4 regions of the Rhodovulum sp. HP10 genome follow, and region 4 is predicted to be linked to each of the others. Evidence: riboswitches for the same ligand, from Rfam matches in the RefSeq annotation. Region 4 holds a riboswitch; each other region holds the start of a gene.
What was found. A riboswitch is a leader RNA that binds a small molecule or an ion and turns the genes downstream of it on or off. The one in region 4 is predicted to bind cobalamin.
Positions count from the first base shown of each region.

Region 1: it holds a riboswitch for cobalamin, as region 4 does, so the genes downstream of both, ACK8CO_RS16150 (cysteine-rich small domain-containing protein) here and ACK8CO_RS03150 (FecCD family ABC transporter permease) in region 4, are expected to answer to the same signal.
Region 2: it holds a riboswitch for cobalamin, as region 4 does, so the genes downstream of both, ACK8CO_RS17825 (DUF4198 domain-containing protein) here and ACK8CO_RS03150 (FecCD family ABC transporter permease) in region 4, are expected to answer to the same signal.
Region 3: it holds a riboswitch for cobalamin, as region 4 does, so the genes downstream of both, ACK8CO_RS17910 (DUF1636 family protein) here and ACK8CO_RS03150 (FecCD family ABC transporter permease) in region 4, are expected to answer to the same signal.

Region 1 is NZ_CP180201.1:3,441,387-3,448,887, forward strand. Features, by position in the region: gene ACK8CO_RS16130 (PaaI family thioesterase) at 159-587, shown strand; gene ACK8CO_RS16135 (PaaI family thioesterase) at 584-1,084, shown strand; gene ACK8CO_RS16140 (MATE family efflux transporter) at 1,086-2,441, shown strand; gene ACK8CO_RS16145 (succinylglutamate desuccinylase/aspartoacylase family protein) at 3,416-4,459, opposite strand; cobalamin riboswitch at 4,558-4,755, shown strand; gene ACK8CO_RS16150 (cysteine-rich small domain-containing protein) at 4,910-5,335, shown strand; gene ACK8CO_RS16155 (universal stress protein) at 5,376-6,236, opposite strand; gene ACK8CO_RS16160 (cation:proton antiporter) at 6,477-7,501, shown strand, end outside.
Region 2 is NZ_CP180201.1:3,803,749-3,811,249, reverse strand. Features, by position in the region: gene ACK8CO_RS17860 (cobyrinate a,c-diamide synthase) at 1-659, shown strand, start outside; gene cobA (uroporphyrinogen-III C-methyltransferase) at 656-1,390, shown strand; gene cobF (precorrin-6A synthase (deacetylating)) at 1,383-2,129, shown strand; gene ACK8CO_RS17845 (energy-coupling factor ABC transporter ATP-binding protein) at 2,146-2,796, opposite strand; gene cbiQ (cobalt ECF transporter T component CbiQ) at 2,783-3,559, opposite strand; gene ACK8CO_RS17835 (cobalt ABC transporter permease) at 3,566-4,249, opposite strand; gene cbiM (cobalt transporter CbiM) at 4,246-4,863, opposite strand; gene ACK8CO_RS17825 (DUF4198 domain-containing protein) at 4,874-5,668, opposite strand; cobalamin riboswitch at 5,806-6,019, opposite strand; gene cobO (cob(I)yrinic acid a,c-diamide adenosyltransferase) at 6,124-6,777, shown strand; gene ACK8CO_RS17815 (cobyric acid synthase) at 6,924-7,501, shown strand, end outside.
Region 3 is NZ_CP180201.1:3,816,081-3,823,581, forward strand. Features, by position in the region: gene cobI (precorrin-2 C(20)-methyltransferase) at 1-355, opposite strand, end outside; gene ACK8CO_RS17895 (precorrin-8X methylmutase) at 358-987, opposite strand; gene cobN (cobaltochelatase subunit CobN) at 977-4,339, opposite strand; gene cobW (cobalamin biosynthesis protein CobW) at 4,350-5,387, opposite strand; gene ACK8CO_RS17910 (DUF1636 family protein) at 5,384-5,767, opposite strand; cobalamin riboswitch at 5,901-6,129, opposite strand; gene tcuA (FAD-dependent tricarballylate dehydrogenase TcuA) at 6,226-7,501, opposite strand, start outside.
Region 4 is NZ_CP180201.1:703,153-710,653, forward strand. Features, by position in the region: gene ACK8CO_RS03125 (TonB family protein) at 1-256, opposite strand, end outside; gene ACK8CO_RS03130 (ExbD/TolR family protein) at 253-639, opposite strand; gene ACK8CO_RS03135 (ExbD/TolR family protein) at 644-1,027, opposite strand; gene ACK8CO_RS03140 (MotA/TolQ/ExbB proton channel family protein) at 1,027-1,650, opposite strand; gene ACK8CO_RS03145 (ABC transporter ATP-binding protein) at 1,685-2,443, opposite strand; gene ACK8CO_RS03150 (FecCD family ABC transporter permease) at 2,440-3,432, opposite strand; cobalamin riboswitch at 3,602-3,803, opposite strand; gene cueR (Cu(I)-responsive transcriptional regulator) at 3,841-4,230, opposite strand; gene ACK8CO_RS03160 (heavy metal translocating P-type ATPase) at 4,227-6,668, opposite strand; gene ACK8CO_RS03165 (LysR family transcriptional regulator) at 6,816-7,501, opposite strand, start outside.

The DNA of each region.
Region 1 (7,501 bases), 1.4 Mb from region 4:
GCCAGCCCCTGCCTATGCCGGCACAGAGCGCGGGCGCTCCGCATCCGGACAGGAGAGCGCCCGGTTCGCCACCGGGGCGGGCATCGCTGCGGGGCCATTGATTTTCGGCTTGCAGGGACCGGGGGCAGCCCCAATAACCGGAGCAGAGGGAGACCAGCATGAGCGATCTGAAAACCGATGTCGCGCGCCGCTTCATCGAGGCCATTCCGCATTCCCATGCGCTGTCGATGCAGGTCGACGCGCTGGGCGACGGCCGGGCCGAATTGTCGATGCCCTACGATTCGCGCCTGGTCGGAGATCCGCATGGCGGCGTGATTTCCGGCGGCGCGGTTTCGGCTCTGCTCGACACCTGCGGCGGCACCGCCGTGATCAGCCATCCCGAGGGGCCGGGCCAGACCGCGACGATCTCGCTCCGGATCGACTACATGCGCGCCGCGACCCCGGGCCAGCGACTGGTGGCGCGGGCCGAATGCTATCACGTGACCCGCTCGGTCGCCTTCGTGCGCGCAACCGCGACCGATGACGACCGCGACCATCCGGTGGCGACCGCGACCGGGACCTTCACCGCCGACGGGGGCGCCGCATGAGCCGCCGTCCCCCCGAACCCGTCCAGATCGTCAAGCAACGGCGCGATGCGGCGCTGGCGGCGCTGGTCGAGGGCCTGCCCTATGCGCGCTTCCTCGGGATCTCCTTCGACCGCCGCGGCGACGAGCTGACCGGGGTGATGGCGTTTCACGAGGCGCTGATCGGCAATCCGGCGCTGCCTGCGCTTCATGGCGGCGCGACGGCGGCCTTTCTCGAGCTGACGGCCATTGTCGGTCTGTCCTGGGCGATGATCTGGGACGATCTGGAAAGCGGCAGGCTGGAGGCCGCGACGCTGACCCCCGAGACCCTGCCGCGCCTGCCCAAGACCATCGATTTCACGGTCGATTACCTGCGTCCGGGCCTGCCGCGCGATGCCTATGCCCGGGCCCGTGTCAACCGCTCGGGACGGCGCTATGCCAGCGTCCATGTCGAGGCCTGGCAGGACAACCGCGCCCGGCTTTTCGCCCAGGCGACAGGCCATTTCCTGATGCCCACCTGACATGACCGAGGCCGTTGTCCGCCCTGACATGACGCCGCCGCCGCGGCTCGGTCATCGCCGGGTCCTGGCCATCGCGCTGCCGATCGTGCTGTCGAATGTCACCGTGCCGATCCTGGGCGCGGTCGATACCGGCGTCGTCGGCCAGATCGGCGAGGCCGCCCCCATCGGCGCGGTCGGGATCGGCGCGGTGGTGCTGGCCGCGCTGTACTGGATGTTCGGCTTTCTGCGGATGGGCACGACCGGGCTGACCGCACAGGCGCTGGGCGCGGGCGACCGGGCCGAGGTGGCGGCGATGCTGACCCGGGTCCTGATGATCGCGGCCGCGGCCGGGCTGGGCCTGATCGTGCTGCAGGGGCCGCTTTTCGCCGCGGCGCTGGGCCTTGCGCCCGCCAGTGCCGAGGTCGAGGGCCTGGCCAGCCAGTACATGGCGGTCCGGATCTGGTCGGCGCCTGCGACCATCGCGCTTTACGGGCTGACCGGCTGGCTGATCGGGCAGGAGCGGACCGGCTCGGTGCTGGCGATCCAGCTCTGGATGAACGGGCTCAATGTCGCGCTCGATCTGGGCTTCGTTCTGGTGCTGGGCTGGGGCGTGCCGGGGGTGGCCGCAGCCACGGTGATTGCGGAATGGTCGGGGCTGGCGCTTGGGGTCTGGCTGTGCCGTGCGGCGTTTCGCGATGCCGCCTGGCGCACCTGGGCGCGGGTCCTCGACCCGGTGCGGCTTCGGCATATCGCCGGGGTCAATACCGACATCCTGATCCGGTCGCTGCTGTTGCAGGGGATCATGCTGTCCTTCCTGTTTCTCGGCGCGGGGTTCGGCGACGTGCCGCTGGCGGCCAATCAGGTGCTGCTGCAATTCCTCGAGATCACCGCCTATGCGCTTGACGGTTTCGCCTTTGCCGCCGAGGCGCTGGTCGGTCAGGCGATGGGCGCGCGCTCGGTCGCGGCGCTCCGGCGCGGGGCGCTGCTGACCAGCGGCTGGGGGCTTCTGGCCGTCATCGGGCTGGCTGGGGCCTTTGCCCTTGGTGGCGGGGCCATCGTCGACCGGATGACGACCGCGCCCGAGGTGCGGGCCGAGGCGCGGGTGTTCCTGCCCTATATGGTGGCCGCCCCGGTCGCGGGGATTGCGGCCTGGATGCTCGACGGTATCTTCATCGGCGCCACCCGCACGGCCGACATGCGCAACATGATGGCCCTCTCGGCCGCGATCTACGCCCTCGCCGTGGCGCTCCTGGTGCCGGTCTTCGGCAATCACGGGCTCTGGCTTGCGCTTTTGGTGGCCTTCGTGGCGCGCGGCGTGACGCTCGGGCTGCGCTATCCCGCGCTCGAGGCGGCGGCGCGAGGCGGGCAGGTCGGCTAGGGATTTCGCCTTTTCCCCTTGCCATGTCCGGCGGTCTTGAAAGGGGGCAGGTCCGGCCTGCAGTCACCTGAGCCCGTCTAGGGCGGAGACGGGATGAAGGCAGCCCATGCCCCCTGCGCGGGCTTTCTCGCAACGCATATTTCCTGCCGGACCTGTGCGGCCCTCTGGAAGAAATTCCCGAGCCCGTGCCGCTTTGCATGAAGGCGGGGATCGCACCTTGGCGTGGCTGCGCGTGGGGGATTGGCCGGTCTCCGGGCCTTGGTGCCGGGATCGCGCGCGATCAGCTTGCGCAGATGTCCGGTGTCATGGGCGGCACCCGCGATCGCGTGGCCGCCCCTTGCAAGCCCATGATCAGCGCCGCGGTCTGCGGATGATCCCACGCAGTCTCCGGTCGCTGAAGCAAGGCGCCCCGGCCTTGCGACGGCATCGGCATTGGCCTGAGTTTTCGTCGTCGACCGCCGCGCGGGCGACCGATGCCTAAAGGCTGAGCTGCCCTTCTGGCCGGGTCCATCGCCCTGGACCTTGCAGATCGTGCTGTCGATCAGATCATGTCCGGCGTCGGGATCCTCGGATAAACGGCTGGAAAGACCGTCGCTGACCCCGGAGATCGCCTGTCTTCGGAACCGTGCCTGGTCCGCTCTCCCCTTGCCGAACTCCGCCGGACGATCCCGTCTGAGAGCTGCCCTGCGCGCCAGCCAAGATACGGCATCCTCGAACGACCGGTCGTCGATGCGGAGCGGCCGGGAAGGCCTTCCCGTGCCGGAAGCTGGCCCTGGATCTGCGCCCATTGCACCTCCGCCAAGGCGCGTCTGCCCGGGATCGTCTTGGGTTTCGGTTCTGGAACAGAGCTCGGCCGGCTCCGGGGTGACTCTGACGGCGTGCGTGGTCGTGGCGCTGCCATGACGAACTTGTCCCATACGGCTTCCTTCCAAGCTTGAGAAAGGATCACACCATCAAACCGTGGGATCAAACACCTAGAGGATCTCGTCCTCGTCGAAAAGCTGCCCGGCCGCGACCTCGCTGGCCCAGGCGTCGATCCGGTCCTCGGCGCGGTCGGCGGGGGCGATCGCGGCCAGATGAAAGACCGCATTGCCCTCGTTCACCACCGGCAGGATGGCGCGGCCGACGATGATGCCCGGCTCGGTAGCGCGGATCTCGGCCTCGATCTCGCCGAACGGGTCCGAGACCACCGCAAGCAGATCGCCCGCCGCGACCACGTCGCCTTCCGAGCGGTAGGTACGCAAAAGCCCGCCCTGTGGCGCGCGCAGCCAGTGCGACACCCGGCAGTCGAGCGGCGCGCGCCGCGCCTTCGGTACGCCCTTGGCGGGGATCATGCCGCGGTCGAACATCACCCGCAGCACGCCCGAAAGCCCGGCCCGGACCGCGACCTCGTCGAAGCGCAGCCCTTCGCCGCCCTCGTATAGCAGCATCTGGACGCCCATCCGCGCCGCGGTCTCGCGCAGCGAGCCCGGCCGTGCCCCGGAGCTCAGCACCACCGGGGCCGCGAAGACCCGGGCCAGCCGGGCCAGCTCGGGCGCGTCCGGAACCACGCGGATCTGGGGCAGGTTGGTGCGATGCACTGCCGCTGAATGCAGGTCGATGCCGATCTGGCAGCGCCCGACCACCTCCTCGACCAGAAGATGCGCCAGCCGCGCGGCCATCGAGCCGCCCGACGAGCCGGGAAAGCAGCGGTTCAGGTCGCGCCGGTCGGGCAGGTAGCGCGACAGGTTGAGAAAGCCGAAGGCATTGACGATGGGAATGGCGATCAGCGTGCCGCGCAGCGCGCCGAGCGCGGGCAGGCTCAGAAGCCGGCGCACGATCTCGACCCCGATCACCTCGTCGCCATGCACGCCCGCGGTCACGAACATCGCGGGGCCCGGGCGGCGACCATGAACGACATGGGCCGAGAGCGTGACCGGGGTGTGGTCGGACAGCACCGAGACCGGCAGATCCACGGTGCGGCGACTGCCGGGCGGAACGGTTTCCGAGCCGAGCGTGAAGCCCGCCCGCGCCGTCATCTGGTTTCTGTCGGAAAGAAGGTCATGGGCGCAAGGTAGCGCCTTGCCGGGGCCGCTCGCAAGAGCCCCGCGGATTGACAGCGGCCGGCCGGGACCCCATTGATGGGGGGCGTTCTGGTGCTCCCGCGAGGGAGTGAAAAGGGAAGCCGGTGCAAATCCGGCGCTGCCCCCGCAACTGTCAGCGGCGAGCCACCGCCCCGAACCGCCACCGGAACCGGCATCGCCCGGGCCGGGAAGGCGGGCGGACCGGCCGAGACCCGCAAGCCAGGAGACCTGCCAGCGCGCCGAACCGCCCCACGGGTGGCGTGTCCGGTCGTCCGGGCTGGGCGCCATTGCCGGGGCAAGCGGCCGCGATCTGCCTTCGCTTCGCGGGCGGGTGCGGCCTTCATCCCGCCGCTGACCGGCCCGGGGCGGGTCCGTCCGCGGCCGCCGACCGGAAGGAGTTGCGCCATGCAACCCAAGGACCTGACCGATAACGAGGCCTTCAAGGGCTTCACCAACAGCGCCTGTCCGTTCCTGCCCTGCCACAAGGGCGTGGCACGCGAGTTCAACTGCCTGTTCTGCTACTGTCCGCTGATCGCCTATGAATGCCCCGGACCCTATCAGACCTATACCGATGCCAACGGGCTGACCCGGAAGGACTGCTCGGCCTGCACGCTGCCGCATGACGGCTATCTGCAATCCTGGAACTTCATCCAGCGCTGGCTGGAATATCCGCAGCCCTGGTCGGGCCGGCCGCAGACCGACCCGCCGGTCCGCCGCCCGCGCCCGCCGCAGCCGACCGGCGCGGACGAGATCCACCGGCTTCGCCGCGAGGATGGCGCGGCAAAGGACGATTCGGCAAAAGACGACGGGGTAAAAGACGGCGGGGACTAAAGGCGCCGACCGCAGGCTGCGACACCGAAGGTGGGGCGCGTCAGGCCGGGGCGGGAGGGACCGCCAGCACATCGGCCGTGGCGCTGCGCAGCACCTGACGGGCGACGCTGCCCAGAACCATGGTTTCGAACGCGCCGCGGCTCTGGGTGCCGACAACGATCAGATCGGCCTCGGCCTCGGTCGCGGCGGCGAGGATCTCGGAGGCCGCGCTGCCGCTCCGGTGGCGCACCAGTTCGATCATCGGACCCTGCGGCAGCTCGCGCAGGAACTCGGTCAGGGCGCGGGCCGCCTCGGCCCCGGCCTCGCGCAGATGCGCCTCCCGGTCGTCCTCGCGGGTGGCGTGGATCCGCATCATCGCCGCTTCGGTCGCGTCGAAGACATGCAGCACCGAACTGCGCAGCCGATGGCCGAAGCCCAGCCCGTCCAGGCGCCGGAACGCGCCCTGCGAGCCTTCCGACAGGTCGGTCGCCAGCAGCGCATGGCGATAGGGGCCGACCGGCGGCGCATTGGCCATCAGCACCGGGCAGGCGGCGGCGCGGATCGTGCGCTCGGCCGTGGTGCCGATGAAGACATCGCGCAGGATCTGGCGCCGGTGCGGCCCGATCACCAGCAGGTCGGCCCCAAGCTGGCGCACGGCCTCGATCAGCCCGGCAAAGGGATCGGCCAGCACCACATGCGCCGCGCAGTCGAGCCCGTCATGCTCGCGCAGCGTCGCCGCCTGCTGTTGCAGAAGCCCGGCCGCGGCCTCGCGCTCGGCCTCGACGATCCTGACAGGCTGATCGTCATCGACCACATGCACCAGCCGCAGCGCGGCGCCGGTCTGGCGGGCCAGCAGCGTGGCGCGGCGCAGCGCGCGGTCGGACCGTTCCGAGAAATCGGTGCCCACCAGTATGGTTTTCATGCCTGCCTCCCTCCCTTCGGGCAGCCCCCCGCCGCCTGCTGCCGATAGCGCTGCGTCAAATCTGATCGGGGGCGTTCATCTTTCCGCAGAAGTACTTATGTGAGCCCAGATCATTTTGAAAGGCACGCCCCCGACGATGACCCTCTTGCCGCACCGGACCCCGCATCCCGACATGACCATTCCTGTCGCCTTCATCGCCACGGGCCCGGATCGGACCCTTCCGGAACGGAGGGTATCGTGATGGAGACGTTGCTGCATTCGCAGTTCGGCGAGATCGCGACGCTTCTGGTGCTGGCGGCGGCCATCGGGTTCGCGGGGCTGCTGCTGCGCCAGCCGCTGATCGTGAGCTTCATCGCCGTCGGGCTGGTCGCGGGGCCCTCGGCGCTCGACATCGTGCGTTCGTCGGACCAGATCGACCTTCTGTCGCAGCTCGGGATCGCGGTGCTGCTGTTCCTCGTGGGCATCAAGCTCGACGTCAAGCTGATCCGCTCGCTCGGGGCGGTGTCGCTTCTGACCGGGCTGGGGCAGGTGGCCTTCACCTCGGTCTTCGGCTACCTGATCGGGCTGGGGCTGGGGCTTGGCCATGTCACCAGCCTTTACGTCGCCGTGGCGCTGACCTTCTCCTCGACCATCATCATCGTCAAGCTGCTCTCGGACAAGCGCGAGATCGACGCGCTGCATGGCCAGATCGCGCTTGGCTTCCTGATCGTGCAGGATCTGGTGGTGGTGCTGGCGATGATCGTGCTGTCGGCCATCGGGATCGGGTCGGCCGAGGGCGGCGGGCATGGCGGCGGCAACGTGCTGTCGGTTCTGGGCTTCGGTCTGGCGATGGTGGGCGCCGTGGTCCTTTTCGTGCGCTATGTCGCCGATCCGCTCTCCGAGCGGCTGGCCCGCGCGCCCGAGCTGCTGGTGATCTTCGCCATCGCCCTGGCCGCGATCTTCGCCGCGGTCGCCGATTTCGTCGGGCTCGGCAAGGAGGTCGGCGGGCTGCTGGCGGGGGTGTCGCTGGCCTCGACCCCCTATCGCGAGACCATCGCCGCCCGGCTGGCGCCGCTGCGCGACTTCCTGCTGCTGTTCTTCTTCATCGCGCTGGGGGCCGCGCTCGATCTGTCGCTTCTGGGGGCGCATGTGCCCGGGGCGATCCTGTTCTCGCTGTTCGTGCTGATCGGCAACCCGCTGATCGTGCTCGCGATCATGGGGGCGATGGGCTATCGCAAGCGCACCGGCTTCCTGGCCGGGCTGACCGTGGCCCAGATCAGCGAGTT
Region 2 (7,501 bases), 1.0 Mb from region 4:
TCGAGCTAGACGCGCTCCGCGCCGCCGCCCGGCCCGGGGTCTTGGGCGCCATGGGCAACTGGCCCGCCCCCCCGGCCCAGCGCATCGCGCTTGCGCGGGATGCGGCGTTTTCCTTCGCCTATCCGCATCTGCTGGAAGGCTGGCGCCGCTCGGGCGCCGAGATCCTGCCATTCTCGCCGCTGGCCGACGAGGCGCCTGACGAGGGCGCCGATCTGGTCTGGCTGCCCGGCGGCTATCCCGAGCTTCATGCGGGCAGTATCGCCGGGGCCGCGCGTTTCCTGAAGGGCCTCCGCGCCCATGCCAGAACCCGCCCCGTCCATGGCGAATGCGGCGGCTACATGGTGCTGGGCGAGGCGCTGATCGACAAGGACGGCACCCGGCACGCAATGGCGGGGCTTCTGGGCCTTGTCACCAGCTTCGAGACGCGCCGCCTGCATCTGGGCTATCGCCGGGCCGAGCTGCTGGCGGCGATGCCCGGCCACGCCCCCGGCACGAGGCTGCGGGGCCATGAATTCCATTATTCGACGATCCTTTCCCAGCCCGACGCAGCACTCGCCTGCGTCACCGATGCCAGTGGCGCGGATGTGGCCGAGACAGGATCGCGGCGCGGCCCGGTCACGGGCAGCTTCTTTCACCTGATCGCGGAGGACCCAAGATGAGCGGTTTCGTGAGCTTCGTGAGTTCCGGCCCCGGCGATCCCGAGCTTCTGACCCTGAAGGCGGTCGACCGGCTGGCAAAGGCCGATGCGGTCCTGTTCGACGATCTGTCCTCGGGGCCGATCCTGGGCCACGTGCGGCCGGGCGCCGATCTGGTCGGCGTCGGCAAGCGCGCGGGCCGGGCCTCGCCCAAGCAGGACCATGTCAGCCGCCTGCTGGTCGATTACGCCGCCTCGGGGCAGCGCGTCGTGCGGCTCAAATCGGGCGATTCGGGGCTGTTCGGACGGCTCGAAGAGGAAATCACCGCGCTGCGGGCGGCGGGCATCGGTTACGAGGTCATCCCCGGCGTCACCTCGGCCTGCGCGGCGGCGGCGGCGGCGGGCATTCCGCTGACCCGGCGGCTGACCGCCCGACGGGTGCAGTTCGTGACCGGCCATGACGTGACCGGCCACCTGCCGCGCGACATCGACATCGCCGCACTGGCCGACGAACATGCGACGACGGTCGTCTACATGGGCAAGCGCACCTTCCCGGATCTGGCCGCGACGCTGATCGCGCGCGGCCTGCCGGAAACCACGCCGGCGCTGCTGGCCGAGGGCGTGGGCACGCCGGATCAGGCGCTGACCCGGACCACGGTCGCGGGGCTGGCGGCGCTCCTGGCCGAAAGCCATGGCTCGGCCGCGCCGGGGCTGATCCTGTTCGGGCCGCTGGTCGAGGAGGCCCGCGATGCATGAGCTTGTCCTGATCGGCATCGGCACCGGCAATCCCGACCATGTCACCTTCCAGGCCGCCGAGGCGATCCGGGACGCCGATCTGATCCTGATCCCGCGCAAGGGGGCGGACAAGGCCGATCTTGCCGATCTGCGCCGCCAGATCTGTGCACGCGTCCTGGGCGAGGACGCAAGCGGCCGGATCGCCGAGTTCGACCTGCCCGTCCGCGACGCCTCGGGCGACTATCGCGCGGGCGTGCTGGACTGGCACGACGCCATTGCCGGGGTCTGGACCGAGACCGTCGCGGCGACGCACCCCGCGCCCCGGAAGGTGGCACTGCTGATCTGGGGCGATCCCTCGCTTTATGACAGCTCGCTCCGGATCGCGGCACGGCTGTCGCCCGCGCCCAAGATCACCGTCATCCCGGGCATCACCGCGATCCAGGCGCTCTGCGCCGCCCATCGCATCCCGCTGAACGAGATCGGCGCGCCGGTCGTTGTCACCACGGGCCGGCAGATCCGCGATCATGGCTGGCCCGAAGGGGCGGACACCGTGGTCGCGATGCTGGATGGCGGCTGCGCCTTCCAGAGCCTCGCCCCCGAGGGCATCCGGATCTGGTGGGGCGCCTATCTGGGCATGGCCGAGGAGATTGCAATCGAAGGGCCGCTGGCCGAGGCCGGGCCCGAGATCCTGAAGACCCGCGACGCGGCCCGCACCCGGCATGGCTGGCTGATGGACATCTACCTGATGCGGCGAGGTTGAAAGCGGGGCTGACGGCTCAGGCGGGCACCAGCCGGCCGGCCTGCAGCCGCAGCCCCTCGGGCGCGATCCGCGCGCGCATCTCGGCATCATGGGTCACCAGCAGGATCGCCTGCGGCAGACCTTGCAGGATCGCGACCAGCCGCCCGGCATTCTCCTCGTCGAGCGCATTGGTCGGCTCGTCGAGCAGCAGCACCTCGGGCTCCATCGCCAGCACCGCGGCAAGGCTGACCAGCCGCTTCTCGCCGCCCGACAGCCGGTGGGTGACACGATCCTTCAGATGCATGAGATCGAGCCGGGTCAGCACCGCCTCGACCCTGGCCATCGCCGCCTCGCGGCCGAGCCCCAGATTGAGCGGCCCGAAGGCCACATCCTCGGCCACGGTCGGGCAAAACAGCTGATCGTCGGGGTCCTGAAAGACCAGCCCCGCCCGGCGGCGCACCTCGTGGAAATCGGGCTCGGCCCGGCGCACCTGCCCGAAGGCACGGATCCGCCCCGCCTGCGGAACGAGAAGCCCGACCATCAGTTGCAACAGCGTCGACTTGCCCGAGCCGTTCGCCCCCGCGACCGACAGCCTCTGGCCCGCCTCGAGCCTCAGCCCCGCGCCCTGCAGGATCGCCGGCCGGCCGGGATAGCCGAAGACGAGCCCGTCGATCTCAAACAACGCCATGGACAAGCTCCGCCAGGATCATCGCCAGCAACAGCGCCCCGAGCCCCGCACCGAAGGCCGCGTCGCGGGGGCCGTAGGCGAAGCCGGAGAGCATCGGGAGCCGGCCCGAGAAGCCCCGGCATTTCATCGCCGCCAGCACCCGTTCCGAGCGCTCGACCGCGCGGACCAGCATCATGCCGACCAGATAGCCGAGGCTGCGATAGGTATGCCAGGAGGTGCCGGGCCGGAAGCCCCGGACCTTCATCGCCCGGCGCAGCCGCAGGTATTCGGCGCGCAGCACCTCGATATAGCGGATGGTGAACAGAAGCAGATGCACCAGCCGCTCGGGCGTGCCGAGACGGTGAAGCGCCTGACCCATCGTCACCGGCTCGAGCGTGCCGACCAGCGACAGGAGCGCCAGCACCACCGCATTGGCGGTCAGCAGGATGCGGGCGGCATGCAGGAGCCCCTCGCGCGAGGCCTCGACCCCCCAGAGCGCCATGACCGGCGTTCCGGGCGTAGTGAAGGGCAGCATCGCCACCAGCAGGAAGATGAAGCCGTCCATCGCCGCCATCCGCCGCAGCGTCCGGCCCGCCGCCCGGCCCGACAGCGCCATCAGCCCCAGCGCCAGAAGAAGCGCTGCCAGCAGCACCGGCAGGAATGAGGCGCCGACCGTGACGCAGGCGAAGGCCCCCGCCCCAATCAGCCGCGTGCGCGGATCGAGCCCGTCAAGACGCGAGACGGCACCGGGCGCCGCCCGGTCGGCGGTGAGGATGTCGGACACCGGGGGTCAGCCCTTCATCCGGCGCCGCGCGGCGACATAGAAGCAAAGCCCGAAAATCCCGGCGATATAGCCGATGCCGCCAAGGATCGTCTGCAGGTCGTTCTTCTCGCGATAGGCGGCGATCTCGCGGCGCAGCGGCCGCAGCTCGTCGCGCAGCATCTTCGCGATCTCGGCCTTGTCGGCCTCGCTCAGCCCCGGCGCGGCGATCAGCGCGGCCGCCGAAGGCCCGGCGGGCGCCTGGGCGGGGACTGCCTCCAGCGGGAAGGTCGAGGGGTTGCGCCCGTCCGAAACCGGGGCCGCGTCCCCTGCCCCGGCTTCAGGGGCGGTTTCAGCGGCAGCTTCGGCGGCAGCCCGAGCGGCGGGGCTGTCGAGGATCGCCGCGACCTCCTCGGCGCTCATGGTGAATTCGGCGACATGGCCCGCGCCCAGATCGGCGCGGAAGACATGGGCCACGGCGCGCGTCGGGCGGAAGGTGAACAGCCCGTCGGCACCGGTCATCGCCTCGCCGAGGCGGTTGCCCTCGGGATCGAACACCCCGACCGGGGCATCGACGGCCATGTCGCCATTGGAAAAGCCGACCTCGCCCTCGATCAGGGCTCCGCTGGGATAGGCGGCGGCGATCACCTTGTGCGCGAGCGCGGGCATGGGCGCCAGAACAAGCGCCAGGGTCAGGAAAATCGGGCGGATCATCGGGCGGGTCCTTGCAGGCTGAGAAAGAGATCGGGCTTGACCTGGATGGCCAGGTAGACGGCTGCGGCACTCAGCAGGCCCTCGATCGCCATCACCGGAACATGGGCGAGAAAGACCAGCTTGGCCGCCGGAAGAAAGGCCGCACCGCTGAGCGCGAGGGCGACACCGACAAGCGCGGCGGTCAGCGCGATGGCCAGCGCGCCGCCGATACCGCCCCAGATCGCGGCGGTCCGCGGACTGCCGGACGCGATCCCGCGCCGGCAGAGGTAATGCACGATCACCGCGGGCAGCGCGATGTTCAGGGTATTGACACCCAGCACCGTCAGTCCGCCGAAACCGAAGAAGACCGCCTGGAGCAGCAGCCCCACGAACAGCGCGGGAAAGGCGGCCCAGCCGAGCACCAGCCCGGCCAGACCGTTCAGGATCAGGTGCACCGAGGACGGGCCGATCGGCACATGGATCAGCGAGGCCACGAAGAAGCTGGCCGAGAGCATCCCGGCGGCGGGGATCTTCTCGAGCGTCAGATCGCGCAACCCGCGGGCGACGCCTCCGGCCGCCAGCACCGCACCGCCGATCACCACGGGCGCCGCCAGCGCCCCGTCCACGATATGCATGGCCCCGCCCCTATTTCAGATCGAAGGCGCGGATCCAGAGGACCGCATCCTGGCTGAGTTCCTTGCCCTCATGTTCGGTATCGGGCCCGACCCCCAGCGCGGCAAAGCCCCAATAGCCCGCCTTCGGCACGCCGAAGGTGAAATAGCCGTTCTCGTCCGTCACCGCGACAACCGCGCCGCCCGGCAACGGCCCCGCCGTCGCGGGCTTGGGCGCGCCCGTCGCCATGTCGGGCTCGGCCGCCATGTATTCGATCTCGATCTCGGCACCCGCGACCGGAGCGCCCTCGGACAGCACCCGCCCGGTGAAGGTCGAGCCCGCGATCACGTTATAGGGTTTGACCAGCGGCAGGATCTCGGCCTTGAGCCCCTGCGGGCCGTCCCAGTCGGTGGGCATCTGGCCGCGGTTGACGTAGGTCTTGGTGATCTGCTGGATGTAGATATCCTCGGAGTCCTCGTAATAGGGCGCGGGCACCGTCACCAGGACGTAATCGCCCATCCGCTTGACCGGCAGGCTGCCATCCCATGCCACAGCCTCGTTCAGCGGACCGCGAAAGACAGTCTGGCTGAGTGTCGGCTTGAGGTCGATCCGCTCGCCGCGATGGATGGCGTAGAATTCCAGCGGCTCGCCCATATCCATGACCGGCCCGCTTTCCTGCGGATGCCAGAAGATCAGCTTGACCGGCACATCGCCGGGCGCGTCGATGAGGCTTTGCTCGGTATAGGCCAGCTGGAAATGCGCCGCCGCGACCCCGGGAACGAGGGTCAGTGCCAGCGCGGCGGTTACGAGATTGCCGTGGAAGATCAAGGTCGTTGCCTTTCAACATGAGCGGCCGGACAGGCCGCGGGAGAAAGGACGAACGGGATGAGAGGCTCGGAGCGGCCGGGACGCGGCCGAACCGGGCCAGACGCGCACCCCGGCGTCCGGTGGAAACCGCCTCCCTTGCGGGGATACGGGCGGCCGGCAGGTCTCCTGGCTTGCGGGTCTCAGCTTGGCTGGCCTTCCCGGGGGCCTCCCCAGTGGCATTCTCAGCCGTGCTCGCCGCTTACAGTTGCGGGGGCAGCCGCGGAATTGCCCGTCCCGTCGGACGGGCGCACCGCGTTCCCTTTTCACGTCCGGACCCTCGGGCCCGGGCGAACCGGTCACGCATCCGTCATTGCAAGCAGCTCGGGACTTGTCAATCGGCACAACCGCCGCGCGGCCCGGGTTTGACGCGGCCGCCCCGCCCGCTAAGCTGTCCCCGACACGCGCAAGGAGCCCCCATGACCGACGAGACCGCCGCCGCGACCGATACCGCCCCCACCAATACCGCAGCCGACGACGCCCGCCATGCCAGCAAGATGGCCAAGAAGAAGGCCGCGCGCGACAAGATCATGGCCGGGAAATCCGGCGAGAAGGGGCTGATCCTGGTGCATACCGGCACCGGCAAGGGCAAGTCCTCCTCGGGCTTCGGGATGATCCTGCGCTGCATCGCCCATCAGATGCCCTGTGCCGTGGTCCAGTTCGTCAAGGGTGCCTGGGATACCGGCGAGCGGCGGCTTCTGACCTCGCATTTCGGCGATCTCTGCCAGTTCCATGCCATGGGCGAGGGCTTCACCTGGGAAACCCAGGACCGCGCCCGCGACATCGCCGCGGCCGAAAAGGGCTGGGAAAAGGCCAGGGAGTTGATCCGCGACCCCGAAATCCGCATGGTGCTGCTCGACGAGATCAACATCGCGCTGCGCTACGGCTATCTCGACCCGGCCGAGGTGGTGGCCTTCCTGCAGGCCGAGAAGCCGCCGCTGTCGCATGTCGTCCTGACCGGGCGGAACGCCCCCGAAGAGCTGATCGAGGCGGCCGATCTGGTGACCGAGATGACGCTGGTCAAGCACCCGTTCCGCTCGGGCATAAAGGGCCAGCCGGGCGTCGAGTTCTGAGCCGCGCTTGACATCCGCAGGGCCCCGTCCGACACCCCCTGCCGAATGTCGCAGGAGCCGCCATGACCCTTGACCGGACCCGGAGCCGCTATCCCGACCTGCCCCCCGGCGATGCGGCCCCGCCGATGCCCGAAATCTCGGTACCGATGCTCGACCCGGTGCCGCCGCGCCGCGCGAAGGCCCTGATGCTGCAGGGCACGAGTTCGGATGTCGGCAAGAGCCTCCTTGTCGCGGGGCTCGCCCGCGCCTATGCGCGGCGCGGCCTGAAGGTCGCGCCCTTCAAGGCGCAGAACATGTCGAACAATGCCGCCGTCGCCGCCGACAGCGACCTGCCTCCCGGCCCCGACGGCACCGCCCCCAGGGGCGAGATCGGCCGCGCCCAGGCGCTGCAGGCGCAGGCCGCGGGGCTGCCCCCCTCGATCCACATGAACCCGGTGCTGCTGAAGCCGCAGGCCATGGTCGGCTCGCAGGTGGTGCTGCGGGGCCGTCCGCTGGGCAACTGGCCCGCGCGGCATTACCACAAGCTCAAGCCCAAGCTCCTGCCCGCGGTCATGGACAGTTTCAACCGCGTCGCGGCCGGGGCCGATCTGGTGCTGGTCGAGGGCGCGGGCGCGGGCACCGAGACCTATCTGCGCAAGAGCGACATCGCCAACATGCGCTTTGCCGAGGCCGCCGATCTGCCGGTGATCCTCGTCACCGACAATGACCGGGGCGGCGCGATGGC
Region 3 (7,501 bases), 990 kb from region 4:
TATAGAGATGCATGAACGAGCCGTAGAAGAACGGGTCGCCCTCGCACAGCACGACCACGTCCTCGCCCGCCTCGGCCAGCGCCCTCAGCCGCGCGGTGCTGTCGGCATAGAACTCGGCGAGGATCGTGTTGTAGCGCGGATCGTCGAAGGGGATCTCGGTCGTGACTGGGTATTCCATCGCGTGCTCGGTCGCGCCCGGGGGGATCAGCTCGGCCACGATCGAGCGGGCCTTCCCTTCGCAGCCGGCCTTGCGGAAGAAGGCCACGTGGCGCGCGCCCCGTAACAGCCGGTCGGCGCGGACGGTCATCAGATCGGGGTCGCCGGGGCCGAGCCCCAGGCCGTAGACGGTGCCCATGGTCACTCCTTGCGGCTTGCGATGGCGTTGATGGCGGCGACGGTGATGGCGCTGCCGCCCAGGCGCCCCTCGACGATGCAGCAGGGCACCGGCTGTTCGGCCCAGAGCGCCGCCTTCGACTCGGCCGCGCCGACAAAGCCTACCGGGCAGCCGATGATGGCGGCGGGCCGCGGGCAGGTGGGGTCCTCGAGCATGTTCAGCAGATGGAAAAGCGCGGTCGGCGCATTGCCGATGGCCACCAGAGCGCCTGCGAGATGCGGCCGCCAGAGTTCCAGCGCGGCGGCCGAGCGGGTATTGCGCATGGCGGCGGCGCGCTCGGCGATGCCCTCGGCCTGCAGGGTGCACAGGATCTCGTTCCCGGCGGGCAGGCGCTTGCGGGTGATCCCTTCGGACACCATCCGCGCATCGCAGAGGATCGGCGCGCCGGCCTCGAGGGCCGCGCGGGCGGTGGCGACCATGCCGGGCGAGAACCGGATATGGGGCGCCAGCTCGACCATGCCCGCGGCGTGGATCATCCTGACGGCCACCTGCTCCTCATCGGCGTCGAACCCCGCCAGATCGGCCTCGGCCCGGATCGTGGCGAAGGATTGCAGGTAGATCGCCGCGCCGTCCTTTTCGTAGTCATGGGGCATTCGGGGTCTCCAGATCTGTCAGCGCGGCCGCGATCGAGTTCCGGCGGGTCTGCCAGAGCCCGTCCCGCGCCAGCGCCGCGAATTCGGCCCGCATCGCCGCGAGCGCCTGCGGGTTGGCCTCTTCGAGGAAGGCCGTCAAGCCCGGATCGGCCAGCGTGGCCTCGAAATAGAGATCGAAAAGGTGGTCGGGCACGACCCCCGCCAGACGGGCGAAGGCCGCCATGTGGTCGAGCGTCGCAGCGATCTCGGCCGCGCCGCGAAAGCCGTGACGCTGCATGCCGGCAAGCCAGGCCGGGTGGGTGGCCCGGGCGCGGACGACGCGGGCGATCTCTTCGCTCAGGGTCCGGGTGCGGGGCCGGGCGGGGTCGGTATTGTCCAGATGGTAGAGCGCGGCGCGGCCCCCGGTGACACCCTGCGCCGCGGCAAAGCCCGCCTCGTGCCGGGCGTAATCGGCCGCCAGCAGTAGGTCGGTCTCGGGCAGGTCCTGGGCATGGACGAAGGCCTCGGCCCCGGCGACCCGCACGCGGATGCCTTCGGCGTCGCGTCGCGCCTCGGCCCCGTCCAGCGCCCAGGCACTGGCGGCGAGCCAGGCGGCCCCCGCCGCCTGCCGCCCGGCCTCGGTGGGTTCTGGCGTCTCCATGCCGAGCCCGTAGATCCCCGGCGCGGGGCCGTAGACGCGCGGGGTCTCGGGGCGGCCGGCATAGGGGTTCCAGTCGGGGGCCTCGTCGCGCCGGGACAGCGCGCGGATGGCCTGCTGGTACAGGGCCGAGAGCGCGGGGAAGACATCGCGGAACAGCCCCGAGACACGCAAGGTCACGTCGAGCCGCGGCCGCTCGAGCATGGCGACGGGCAGCACCTCGATGCCCGAGACGCGCTCGGTGCCCTCGTCCCAGACCGGCTTCACGCCCAGCAGGTGCAGCGCCATGGCGAAATCCTCGCCCGCCGTGCGCATGGTGGCCGAGCCCCAGAGATCGACGACCAGCTGCCGGGGCCAGTCGCCATGATCCTGCAGGTGGCGGCGCACCAGATCCTCGGCCAGCCGCACGCCCTGGGCATGGGCCGAGCGCGTCGGCACCGCGCGCGGATCGGTGGTGAAGAGGTTGCGCCCCGTCGGCAGCACGTCGCGCCGCCCCCGCCAGGGCGAGCCCGAGGGGCCGGGGGCGACCGGGGCGCCCTGCAGCGCGCCGAGAAGGGCGGCGCTCTCGGCCGCGACAGAGGCGCCGGTGTCGAAGCCGGAGGCGGCCTCGGGCCGTGTTTCCGGCTGTATTTCCGGCGTGCGGCCGAAGACATGCAGACCGTCGCCGAACTGGCTTTCCTTGACGTCGCAGACGAAGCGGTCGATGCGGGTGATGGCCTCGGCGGGTGAGAGCCCCGGTTCCAGTCCCAGATCGGCCTCGACGCCGAGGGCCTGCGCCTCGGCGCGGATATCTGCCATCAGCCGGTCGCGGCGGCGCGGGTCGAGCCCGTCGGCATTGGAGAACTCGTCGAGCAGCGTCTCGAGCCGGGCCAGCCGTTCGGAACTGCCGGCCTGGCGCTGCGGCGGCGGCAGATGGCCCAGCGTCACCGCGCCGATCCGGCGCTTGGCCTGCGCCGCCTCGCCGGGATCGTTGACGATGAAGGGATAGATCACCGGCAGATCGCCGATCAGCGCCTCGGGCCAGCAGGCCTCGGACAGCGCGACCGCCTTGCCGGGCAGCCATTCCAGCGTGCCATGCGCGCCGATATGGATCAGCGCGTCGCAGCCCATGGCCCGGCGCAGCCAGAGATAGAAGGCGACATAGCCATGGCGGGGTACCCGCGAGAGGTCGTGATAATCGCCCTCGCGGCTCTCGGGCGTGCCGCGCTCGGGCTGGAGCGCGACCAGCGCCGCGCCGCGCCGGGTGGCCGCGAAATGAAAGGCGCCGTCGCGGCAGGCCGGATCGGCCCCGGGCGCGCCCCAGGCGTCCGACAGGGCGTCGCGCAAGGCGGCGGGCAGGGCGGCCAACGCGGTCTGGTAATCTGCAAGCGGCCAGCTCAGGGTCTCGTGGCCGAGGGCCCCCGCCAGACTTCCAGCCAGATCTTTTGCCGGATCGCCCGCAAGATCCCCGGCCGGGGCGCCCGGCAGACCGGCGCGGGTCAGATCCTCCAGCACCGCCTCGGCCGAGGCCAGCGCATCGAGCCCGACGGCATGGGCCATCTGCCAGGGCCGTCCGGGATAGGTCGAGAGAACCAGCGCCGGGCGGCGGTTCGCCAGCGATGTGCGGGCAAGGCCGGTCCAGGCCAAGACGCGGTCGGCGATGGCCGCGATCCGGCCCGGATGGGCGCGGTGGGCGATGCGGGCGAACTGCAGGCCGGGGTCGCGCGTGCCCGCCTCCTTGAAGGACGCAACGCCCGCGAAGATCCGGCCATCGACCTCGGGCAGGACCACATGCATGGCAAGATCGGCCGGAGACAGCCCGCGCTCGGCCTCGGCCCAGGCGGTTTCGGGGGCGGAAGACAGCGCCACCTGAAAGACCGGCACGCCCGGGGCATCGAGCGGCGAGGTCCCGTCCTCGCCCTTGCCGGAAAAGGCGGTGGCGTTGACGATGGCGGCGGGGCTCAGCGCGCGCAGATGGTCCGCCAGCCAGCGCGCCGCCTCGGGCGCCTTCAGGGACGGCACGAAGAGGCCGGTGACGGCGCAGCCGCGCGCCCGGAACGCGTCGAAAAGCGCCTCGACGGGGCCGAGATCGGCGGCGGTGACATAGGCGCGGTAGAAGGTCAGGACGATCCGGGGGGCATCCACCGGCGACAGGTCGGGCGCGGGCACGGCTCCGCCCTCGGGGCTCCAGGCGCCCATCTCGGGCACGGTCTTGGTGCCGATCACGGGCGCGGCGTAAAGCCCCGCGGCCAGCGCCAGTTGCGCCAGCGCCGCCTGTGCCGCGACCGCACCGCCCTCGTCGCAGAGCTCGGACAGGCGCCTGAGTGTCGAGACCGGCAGGGTCGAGGCCGCGTCGAGCCGCGGATCGGGGCGCCCGTCGGCGGGCAGCACGGCCAGCGCGATGCCATGCGCGCGGGCCAGCGCGCCGATCTGGGTCAGCCCGTACTCCCAATAGGCGCGCCCGCCGATCAGCCGGATCAGGATGCCCTTCGCCCCCGAAAGCGTGCGCTCTGCATAGGTATCGACCGAGAGCGGATGGATCAGGGCCGCGAGATTGGCCAGCCTGAGGGTGGGCATCCGGCCTTCGGGGCCGCCGCCGCGATGCCAGCCCGCCGCGAAGGCCCCGAGATCGCTGTCGGAAAAGGACAGCACCGCCAGATCGGCCGGGTCCTGACCCAGATCCGTCGGAACGGCGGTTTCCTCGAGCCCGTGGCTTTCGCGGAAGACGACATGCATGGGGGCGGCCTCAGGCGCTCAGGGCCGCGCGGATCGCGCCTTCGTCGATATCGTCATGCTCGGCGATCACGACAAGCCGGGTGGCGCGGGTCTCGTCCGGCCCCCAGGGCCGGTCGAACTGATGGCGCACCCGCGCGCCCACCGCCTGCACCAGAAGCCGCATCGGCTTGCCCGCGACCGCGACATGGCCCTTGACCCGCAGGATGTTCTGCGTGCGCGCCAGCGCCTCGATCCGGGCCGAGAGCGCCTCGGGGTCGTCCTGTTCGGGCAGATCGATCACCACGCTTTCGAATTCGTCATGGTCATGCTCGGCGCCGCTGTCGTGATGGCTGGGCCGGGCGTCGAGATCATCCTCGGCGGCCGCGCCAAGTCCCAGGATCACGCGCGGATCGACCGCGCCCTCGGTCACCTCGACCACGGGCAGCTTGCGCGGCGCCTCGGCCTCGATCACGGCGCGGGCGGCGGCCAGCCCCTCGGGGCCGGCGAGATCGGGCTTGGTCAGCAGCACGATATCGGCGCAGGCGATCTGGTCCTCGAAGACCTCGGACAGCGGCGTCTCGTGATCAAGGCTGTCATCGGCGGCGCGCTGGGCATCGACGGCGGCGACATTCGGCGCGAAGCGGCCCGCGGCCACGGCCTCGGCATCGGCCACCGCGATCACCCCGTCGACGGTGATGCGCGAGCGGATCGCGGGCCAGTCGAACGCCTTGAGCAGAGGTTTCGGCAGGGCCAGCCCCGAGGTCTCGATCAGGATATGGTCGGGGCGCGGCTCGAGCTGCAAAAGCGCCTCCATCGTCGGGATGAACTCGTCGGCGACGGTGCAGCAGATGCAGCCATTGGCAAGCTCGACCACGTTCTCGGCCGGGCAGTCGGGCAGGGCGCAGCCCTTCAGGATCTCGCCATCGACGCCGACATCGCCGAATTCATTGACGAGGACGGCCAGGCGGCGGCCGCCCGCATTCTGCATCAGGTGGCGGATCAGCGTGGTCTTGCCCGAGCCGAGAAAGCCGGTGACGACGGTGACGGGAAGCTTGGCGAGATCGGTCATTTCAGGGCCTCCATGGGCGGGATACGGGCAATGCAGTTCTTGCGGAAATGCTCGGGGCGCTCGCGCCAGGGCACGAGCCCGTCGGCGGCGTCGCGATAGGCGCGGGCGCCCTCGGCGATGATGGGCGCGCCGGTCGTCTCGTCGAAATTGCCATAGACATAGGTCCAGCGGCCCGGCCCCCGCAGCGCGACGGTGCAACCCGAGGCACAGGCCGAGAGGCATTCGACGGGCACAAGGCGCACGCCTTCGGGCAGGCCATGAGTCCGGACGGCCTCGTGAAGCAGGCTGCCCGGGCGGGGGGCGTCGGGATCGGCGGGCTGGCGGCGCTTGCAGGTGGTGCAGACCAGAAGCTCGACCGCAGGGGCCTCGGGCGCGCTCATGCCGGGCGGCTCCGGTCGCGGAAGGAGCGGCGGAAGGAAACGGAAACACTCATCGTCGGGCCCCACGGGTCGGAGGACAAGGGCGGGAGCGGGCAGAGCCGAAGCCGGACCCGACACCGGAACACCCCGTCCGGTTCACGTCGTCTGCGCTGGCAGGTCTCCCGGCTTGCGGATCTCGAAGGCAGGGGCCTTCGGCGGCGGCCCTGCCTTCCCGGCCCGTTCGGGTCAGTGGCATGCGGGCGGCCTCTCCGGTCACGGTCGCGGGGGCGGCTGCGCTTGAAGGCCCGATGCATCGAACCCGGCCTCTGGCGCATTCCCTTTTCACCCGTCCGATGACGGGCACCAGCGCGGCGGTTCATGCCCTTCCGGGCGCGCGCTTGTCAAGCGCGATGCTTGGGGACGATGCCTGGGGGACGGGTTCGGCGGCAGGGTTCGGTAACGGGTCTCGGCGACGGGTCTCAGCGACGGGGCCTTGGCCGGGCCGCGCGTTCGGCGGCGTGGCGGATCAGGGCGAGGCCGCGATAGGCCCCGTGCGAGAGCTTGCCGAAGGGCAGCGCCAGCGCGAGCCCCAGGACCGACCCGAGATGGAGCGCCAGCATCAGCCCCATCGCCGGCCCGTCGCGCAGGGCCAGCAGCGCGAGGCCCGAGCCCGCGACAATGCCCAGGGCCCGTCTCAGGTCGCGGTCGGCGGTCTCCATCCGGGCCGAGGCAGGGCGGCGGTCGGCCCGGATGCGCCGATGCGACAGTCCCGCAAGCCCGGCAAGCATGGCGAGACCGCCCAGCGTGCCCAGCCCGACCGGGGCCGAGGCCAGCGGATAGGGCGCGATCTCGCCCCGGGCGTGAAGCAGGGCCCCGGCCAGCGTCGCCAGCCCGGTCAGCACGAAGCCGCCCGCCAGCAGGTGATGGAAGATCCGCCGCGCCGGGCCGGTCGGGCCCTCTGGCCCGTCGCAGCCGCGCGCCTCGCCGAGATTGCTGAGCCGCAGCGCCGCACCCAGTCCCCGGAGCAGGGGGCGGATGCCCGGCCGCGCGGCGGGGCCTCTGGTCTGACGCCAGAACCGTCCGAGCCGGATCGCCAGCACCAGCGCCGCGCCGCCGAAAGCCAGCCCCGCGCCTCCGGCCATGAGCCAATGCGGGATCACCTCGTAAAAGGCGCCGGGCGCGGTGCCGGTGGCAAAGAGCCTCTCGGGCGGGATCGCCAGAAGGGCCAGCAGCGGCAGGCCGAGAAGGCAGAGCAGGAAGATCGCCCCGGGCAGGCGCGCGGGCAGGCCGGCGGCGTAATCGGCTGCGCGCGCCTCGGCCAGGGCCGCGGGCAGGTTCACCGCCAGCGCATGGGGCGGGGCATATTGGCAGTCGTAATGGCAGGAGCGGCAGTCATGGCAAAGATGCGCCAGGTGGCGCAGATCGCCTGCCGCGAGGGCCGGACGGAGCTGGGCCGCCGGAAAGACCGCGCAAAGCCCGGTGCAGAAACCGCAGCTATTGCAGATGTTCAGCGCGCGGGCGGCCTCCTGCCAGGGCCTGGAGGCCGCGGAGGCAGGCTGTGAGAGGGGGGGGGCGGGGTCCGCCGCCGGGAGGGACGGGACGGCGCCGGGCCCGGCCTGGCGGGCGTCGGGGCCCGCGATGCTGGCCGCGCCCGCCCCGGCGATCCGGCCGAAGACCCCGCCAATGGCCAGCGCACTGCCCGAGAGATAGCCCTGGCCCAGCAGCCCGCCCGCCATCGCGGCGCCCGCGGCAAAG
Region 4 (7,501 bases):
GCGGCACGCTTTCGGGCTCTGGCTCTGGCGCGGGCAGGCCGGCAAGGTCGGTCTCGGGCGCCGGGGCCTCGGTCCAGTCATCGGCAAGCCTGGCATAGGACGCAGGCGCCGCCGCCAGCGTCACCAGCGCGTCGTCCCCCGGGCCGCCCTCGGCCCCGGCAACGCCCCCCTGCGGCGGCCGCGCCAGCGCGAAGGCCCCGACATGAAGCGCGAGGGCCAGCGGCACGAAGGCCAGAAGCTCGCCCGCCCGTTTCATCGCGGCACCGTCACCAGCCGCAGTGGGCCACGCCCCTCGGCCGTCAGCCGCGCGGCAAGACGCGCCAATGCTGCCGCCTCGACCCCGGCATCGGCCCGGATCACCAGCGGCGCGGCACCCTCGGGACGGGCGGCGAGAGCCGCAAAGACCGCCTCGCCCCTAAGATCGCCGAAGGCCAGATCGCCCGCGGCCGACAGATGCAGCATGTCACCCGTGGCGGGCTCGGCCCCGTCCGCCTGCGGCGGTGCGGTCTCGAAGGGGGCGGGCGGCACGAGCCGCGCGCTCATCAGAAAGAAGATCAGCAAAAGAAAGACGACATTGATCATCGGAACGATGCTTTCGCCCTGCCTGTCCTGCCGCTCGTCCTCGCCGAAGTCGAACATCGCCTCACTCCACCATCATGAGCCCCGCGACCCCGGCCCGGCCGAGCGCCTCCATCGCATCGACCAGCCCCTGCAGATCGGCCCCGTCCCGGGCGCGCAGCAGGACCGGATCGCCCGGCACAGGCGTGATCCGCGCCAGTTCGGCTGCGATGGCCTCGGGTGCCATCGCCTGCCCGTTCAGGGACAGCCCGTCGGGGCGCAGCTCAATGAGCCTTGGCGGCCCCTGCCAGTCGGCCGCCCCGCCGCCTTGCGCTGCAAAGATCCCGATCCCTGCCTCGGGGCCGAAGCGGGCGGCGATCATGAAGAAGACGAGCAGCAGGAAGACCACGTCGATCATCGGCGTGAGGCTCGGGCGGCGCGTCCGCCGGGGCGTGTCGAAGCTGAACATCAACCCGCATCCGCTGCCAGGAAAAGCCGGGTCGCGAGGTCCTCCATGTCGGCGCGGGCGCTGTCGGCAACGGATTCGAACCAGCTGAGCGAGACCGCCGCCGGGATCGCCACCGCCATGCCGGCCGCCGTGGTCAGAAGGGCCTCCCAGATACCACCCGCCAGATCGGCCGGGTCGGCTGCGGCCCCCGCCGATTGCAGCGCCTGAAAGGCGTCGATCATGCCCAGAACGGTTCCCAGAAGCCCCAGAAGCGGCGCGATCACCGCGATCAGTTCCAGCGCCCGCAGCCCCGCGCGAAGCTCGGCCAGCAGCCGCCGGGCGACGCGGGTCGTCTCTTCGCGGGCCTTGGCCTCGGGCAGGCCCAGCGACAGCGCCCCGATGGCCGCGCGAACCAGCCGCGCCCGCAGCCCGACCCGGCCCGAGACCGCCGCCACCGCCGCCTCGCGCGCGCCCTCCTGCCAGAGCGCGACCGAGCGTTCGGCCCGGGCGCCCGCGAAGGCACCCATCCGTGCGAGGCCCCAGAGCTTCCAGAGGATCAGACTGAGCGTTGCGACCGACAAGGCCGCGATGGCCCACATCGCCGCGCCGCCGGTGTGAAGGAAGGACAGGATCGGCTCGATCATGCGGCGGGCTCCTCGGTCAGGCAGGAATTGGGGGTCATCGCACCACCTCCAGCGGCTGGAAGACCGGGCCGTCGGGGGTCTCGGCCAGATAGGCGCGCAGCCCGAAGACCTCGGCCAGATTGGCCTCGCTCAGCACCGCGCGCGGCGGACCGTCGGCCACCAGACGGCCCCGATGCATCAGCAGGAGCCGGGTGCAGAACCGGACCGCCAGCCCCAGATCGTGCAGCGAGACCATCACCAGGCGGCCTTCGGCGGCGAGCCCCGCAAACAGCTCCATGGTGGTGAACTGATGCGCGGGGTCGAGCCCGGCGATGGGTTCGTCGGCCATCAGGACCGGCGCCTCCTGCGCCAGCGCCCGGGCGATCAGCACCCGCGCCTGCTCGCCCCCCGACAGCTCGGTCGCGCGGCGCGTGGCGAACCCGGCAAGCCCGAGCCTGTCCATCGCGGCAGAAATGGCGGCACGGTCGCGCGGGCCAGGGCCCTGGCCCGGCCCCAGATGCGGCGTGCGGCCGAGCCCGACCAGGGTCTCGACGCTGACCGGCCAGGCGATCTCGCGCATCTGCGGCAGCCAGGCGGCGATGCGGGCACGCTCGGAGGCGGCAAGGCGGGCAAGGCTCGATCCGCCCTTGTGCGGCACGAGGCCGAGGGCTGCGCGCATCAAGGTGGTCTTGCCCGCGCCATTGGGGCCGACAAGGCCCACGCATTCGCCGGGGGACAGCCGCGCGGTGACATCGTCGACCACCGGGCAGGCGCCGCGCAGGACGCTCAGATGCGTGAGGTTGAGGCCGGTCATGCGCCTGCCTCCGCCCGGGTGCGGAAGATCAGCCGGATGAACAGCGGCGCCCCGATCAGCGCGGTGACGACACCCAGCTTGAGATCGCGGTCGGGCAGCACCAGACGCACGCCGATATCGGCGGCAAGCAGCAAGGCCGCGCCGCCCAGCGCCGAGGCCGGCAACAGGCGCCCGGGCCGGGCGCCGACCAGCGGGCGCAGAAGATGCGGCACGATCAGCCCGACAAAGCCGATGGCCCCCGCGACCGCCACCCCGGCCCCGACCGAGGCCGCGACGCCAAGCACAAGCGCGAGGCGCAGCCGCCCGAGCCGGATGCCCAGCGCCGCCGCCGCATCCTCGCCCAGCGTCAGCGCGTCGAGCCCGCGGCCGAGCCCGGCCAGCATCAGCCAGCCCAGAAGCGTCAGCGGCAGCGCCAGCCAGACATGGGTGAAGGAGCGATCGGCGAGCGAGCCCATCAGCCAGAACACGATATCGGCCGTGGCATAGGGGTTGGGCGAGAGGTTCAGCACCAGTTGCGTCAGTGCCCCCGCCAGCGCCGAGAGCGCGATGCCCGCGAGGATCAGCGTGAAGGCGCCGCCGCGCGGCCCGGCCAGAAGCAGCAGAAGCGAGACGGCGATCAGCGCGCCGGTCAGCGCCGAGGCCGGCAGCGCCAGCACATGCGCCGAGGCGAGCCCCGTTTGCAGCGCCAGCACCGCGCCCAGCGCGGCACTCGACGAGACGCCGATCAGACCGGGCTCGGCCAGCGGGTTGCGCATGTAGCCCTGAAGGGCCGCACCCGAGAGCCCGAGGCTCGCGCCCACCAGCACGGCAAGGATCGCGCGTGGCAGCCGGATCTCGCGCATGACCAGCACCGCCGCCTCGCCGCGCCCGGCCAGCAGCGCCGAGAGGCTGTCGCCGACCGACAGCCCGGCCGGACCGATCAGCAGCGACAGCCCGAAAAGCGCCGCCACCAGCAGCGCAAGCGCCCAGAAAAGCCCCTGCCCCCTCATGCGCGCGCTCCGTCCTGGTCGGCCGGTCTTGTCTCCGGATCGTCCATCGCCCTGCCCTTCCCTGCCCTTGCGGGCGGTCCGGGGTGCGGCGGGATCGGGCCAGCTCCCCGGACGGTGATCTGTCTCACCGCTGCGGGCTGGCCGCTCCGGGGCGCGCCCCGCGCCCGGAAAGGGTGATCGTCGCTCCGGCAGGTCTCCTGGCTTGCGGGTCCTTGCTTGGCTGGCCTTCCCGGGCCCTGGCCCAGTGGCATCTGTCAGCCGCGCTCTCCGCCTACAGTTGCGGGGGCAGCCGCGGAGTTGCCCCTGAGAGGGCGCACCGCGTTCCCTTTTATCCGGCCTTCCCGGCCGGAACCGAAGTCGCTCCTGCCTAGCCCATCGGCGCGCATTGTCAAAGCCCTTTGAGCGGGCTCAGCCCTCGCCCGCCAGCCCCTTCAGGATCGGACAATCGGGACGCTGATCGCCCGCACAGGCCGAGACCAGCTCGGCCAAGGTGGCGCGCATCGCCTGCAACTCGGCGATCTTGGCCTCGATCTGCGCCAGATGGACGCGGGCGATCTGCTTCACATTGGCGCTGGCGCGCTCCTTGTCGGTGTAAAGCGCCAGAAGCGCCCGGCATTCCTCGATCGAGAAGCCGAGCGACCGGGCCCGGCCCAGAAAGGTCAGGTTGTGCCGGTCGGTTTCCGAGAAATGCCGGTAGCCATTGTCGCCCCGGGCCGGACGGATCAGACCGATCTCCTCGTAATAGCGGATGGTCTTGGCCGGCAGCCCGGTGGCCTTCGAGATGTCGCCGATATTCATGACCCGGCCTCCAGCGGGCCGAGCCCGCGCAGCCGAAGCGCGTTCGACAGCACGAAGAGGCTCGAGCAGGCCATCGCGCCCGCGGCCAGCATCGGCGACAGGAGAAGGCCGTTCAGCGGATAGAGCACGCCTGCCGCCACCGGGATCAGCGCGACGTTATAGGCGAAGGCCCAGAACAGGTTCTGGCGGATATTGGCCAGAGTCCGGCGGCTGACATGGAGCGCATTGACCACGCCCTGCGGATCGCCCGACATCAGCACCACGTCGCCCGCCTCGATGGCGACATCGGTGCCGGTGCCGATGGCAAGCCCCACATCGGCCGCGGCCAGTGCGGGCGCGTCATTCAGCCCGTCGCCGACGAAGGCGACCGGGCCCTCGGCGCGAAGCCCCTCCAGCGCCTCGACCTTGCCGCCGGGCAGAACGCCCGCCACGACACGGTCGATGCCAAGCTCGGCCGCGACGGCGCGCGCGGTCGGCTCGGTATCGCCGGTGATCAGCGCGGTCGCGACACCCATCCGGTGGAGCCCCGCGATCGCCGCGCGCGCCGAGGGCTTGATCGGGTCGGCCAGCGCCAGCACGCCCGCCGCCCCTCCGTCGATGGCCACGAAAACGGGCGTCGCCCCCGTGGCGGCCAGCGTCGCGGCCTCGGCCTCGAGGGGCCCGAGCGCGATGCCCTCGCGCGCCATCAGCCGTTCGGCGCCCACCAGGACGTCACGGCCGCCGATCCGTCCCCGGACGCCGAAACCGGGCAACGCCTCGACCCCTTCGGCCTCGGGATGATCTGGCGCGGCGGCCAGGATGGCCCGGGCAAGCGGATGTTCCGAGCGGGCCTCGAGCGCGGCGGCAGCGGCCAGGACATCGTCCCTTTCAAAGCCGTCGGCCAGCCGGATCCCGGTCAATTCGGGATGGCCCTCGGTCAGGGTGCCGGTCTTGTCGAAGGCGACCGTCGCGACGCCCGACAGGCTTTGCAGCGCATCGCCCTTGCGGAAGAGAACCCCCATTTCGGCGGCGCGGCCCGTGCCCACCATCACCGAGGTCGGCGTGGCCAGCCCCATTGCGCAGGGACAGGCGACGATCAGCACCGAGACGCCCGCGACCAGCGCAAGCCCCAGCGCCGGGTCGGGACCGACAATCAGCCAGAGCGCCACGGTCAGCGCGGCAACGACGAGGACGGCGGGAACGAAGATGCCGGTGATCCGGTCGGCCAGCGCCTGCACCGGCAACTTGGCGCCCTGCGCCGTCTCGACCATCGCCACTATCTGGGCCAGCGCGGTATCGCGGCCGACCCGGGTGGCGCGGAATCTCAGCGCGGAGGCGCCATTGACGGTGCCGCCCGTGACTGCGTCGCCGGGCGCCTTGTCGACCGGCATCGGCTCGCCGGTCAGCATCGATTCGTCGACCGGGCCCTGGCCCTCGACGATCTCGCCATCGGTCGGGATGCGCTCGCCGGGCCGGATCTCGATCAGATCGCCGGGCGCGAGTTGCTCGACGGGCCGTTCCTCGAGGCCATTTTCGGTCACCACCCGGGCGCTGCGCGGCTGCAGGCCCAGAAGATGCCGGATCGCCTCGCCGGTGCGGCCGCGGGCGCGGGCCTCGAGGCTGCGGCCGATCAGGATCAGGGTGACGATGACCGCGGCGGCCTCGAAATAGATATGCGCCGTGCCTTCGGGCAGCAGGCCGGGGGCGAAGGTTGCAAGGGTCGAATAGGCCCAGGCGGCGGCGGTGCCGAGCGCGACCAGAGCATTCATGTCGGGCGCGCCCTTCAGCAGGAGCGGCACGCCCTTGACGAAGAAGGCGCGGCCGGGACCGGCGAGGATCGCGGTGGTCAGCAGGAAGGAGACGATGCGCAGACCGGTCTCGGAGACGATCCCGGCGAGCGCCTCGCGGGCACCGGGCGCCACATGTCCGCCCATTTCCAGCAGCACGACCGGCAGCGCCAGAAGTCCCGCGGTCCAGGCCCGGCGGGCAAGCCCACGGGCCTCGGCGGCCTGGGCTGCGCCGGGCTCGGGCCGGTCCTCGGCACCCAGCGGGCGGGACGGATAGCCGACCTCGGTCACCGCTCGGGCGAGCGCGGCGGCGTCGTCCAGCCCTTCGGCGACGGTGACGCGGGCCTCACCGCTCGCAAGGTTCATCGCCGCCCCGAGCACACCGGGCTGGGCCATGAGCGTCCGCTCGATCCGGCCGGTGCAGGAGGCACAGGTGGCACCCTCGACCGCCAGCGCGATCTCGGTCTGGCCCACGCCGAAGCCCACGCCCTCGACGGCCCCGATCAGCGGCGCGACCGGGCCCGAATGCTCGATCTCGGCCGAGCCGGTGGCAAGATTGACCCGGGCGGCACCGACATCGGGCAGCTCGGTCAGGGCGCGCTCGACCCGACGCACGCAGCCCGCGCAATGCAGCCCTTCGAGTTTCAGTCTGGTTGTGGTCATTGCGGTCATGGCAGCCTCCTTCACGGCGAACGCCTTACCGAGATAGGACTTCCAGTCGCTGGAAGGTCAACCCCCCTGCCGCCCCCAGTGGCCGCAGAAACCGCAGGCCCGCCATCCCGCGCGAATTTTCGACGAAAATTCGGGGCCGGAACCGGGCTATCGGGGCAGGAAGGCCCCCTGCCGTCCCACGATATAGCCGTGGATCCGCCGACCGGCCGCGCTGAGCGCGGTGTCGCTGCGATGGACCAGGAACCATTGCCGCACCAAGGGCAACGAGGGCGCGTCGAGTTCGACCAGGCGCCCGTCGTTCAGTTCGCCGGCCACCGTATGGCGCGAGATCAGCGCGATCCCGAGCCCCGCCATCACCGCCTGCTTGATGGTTTCGTTGCTTTCCAGTTCGACCACCCGTTGCGGCCGCCCCTTGCCAAGCCGCTCGATCAAGCGCTCCATCAGAATCCGGGTGCCCGACTCGGGCTCCCGCGCGAGGAACGTCTCGGCCAGCACCCGCTCGGCCGCGATCCTCTCATGTCCGGCCAGAGGATGATCGGGCGGCGCGATCAGCACATGCGGATGCGGGCCAAGCACCGTCGCATGAACCGCGGGCAGCCGGGGCGGCCGCCCCATGATCGCGATATCGACGCTCGCCGCCTGCAAGGCCGTCACCACCATCTCGCGCGAGCCCACGCGCAGGATCACGTCGATCTCGGCAAAGGCGCGGTGCAGTTCGGCCACCAGGCGCGGCGCGAAATACTTGGCGGTGGCGACCACGCCCAGCGTGACCATCCCCTCCATCCCGTCATTGAGCGCGCGGACATGATCGACGCAGGCCTCGAGCGCGGTCT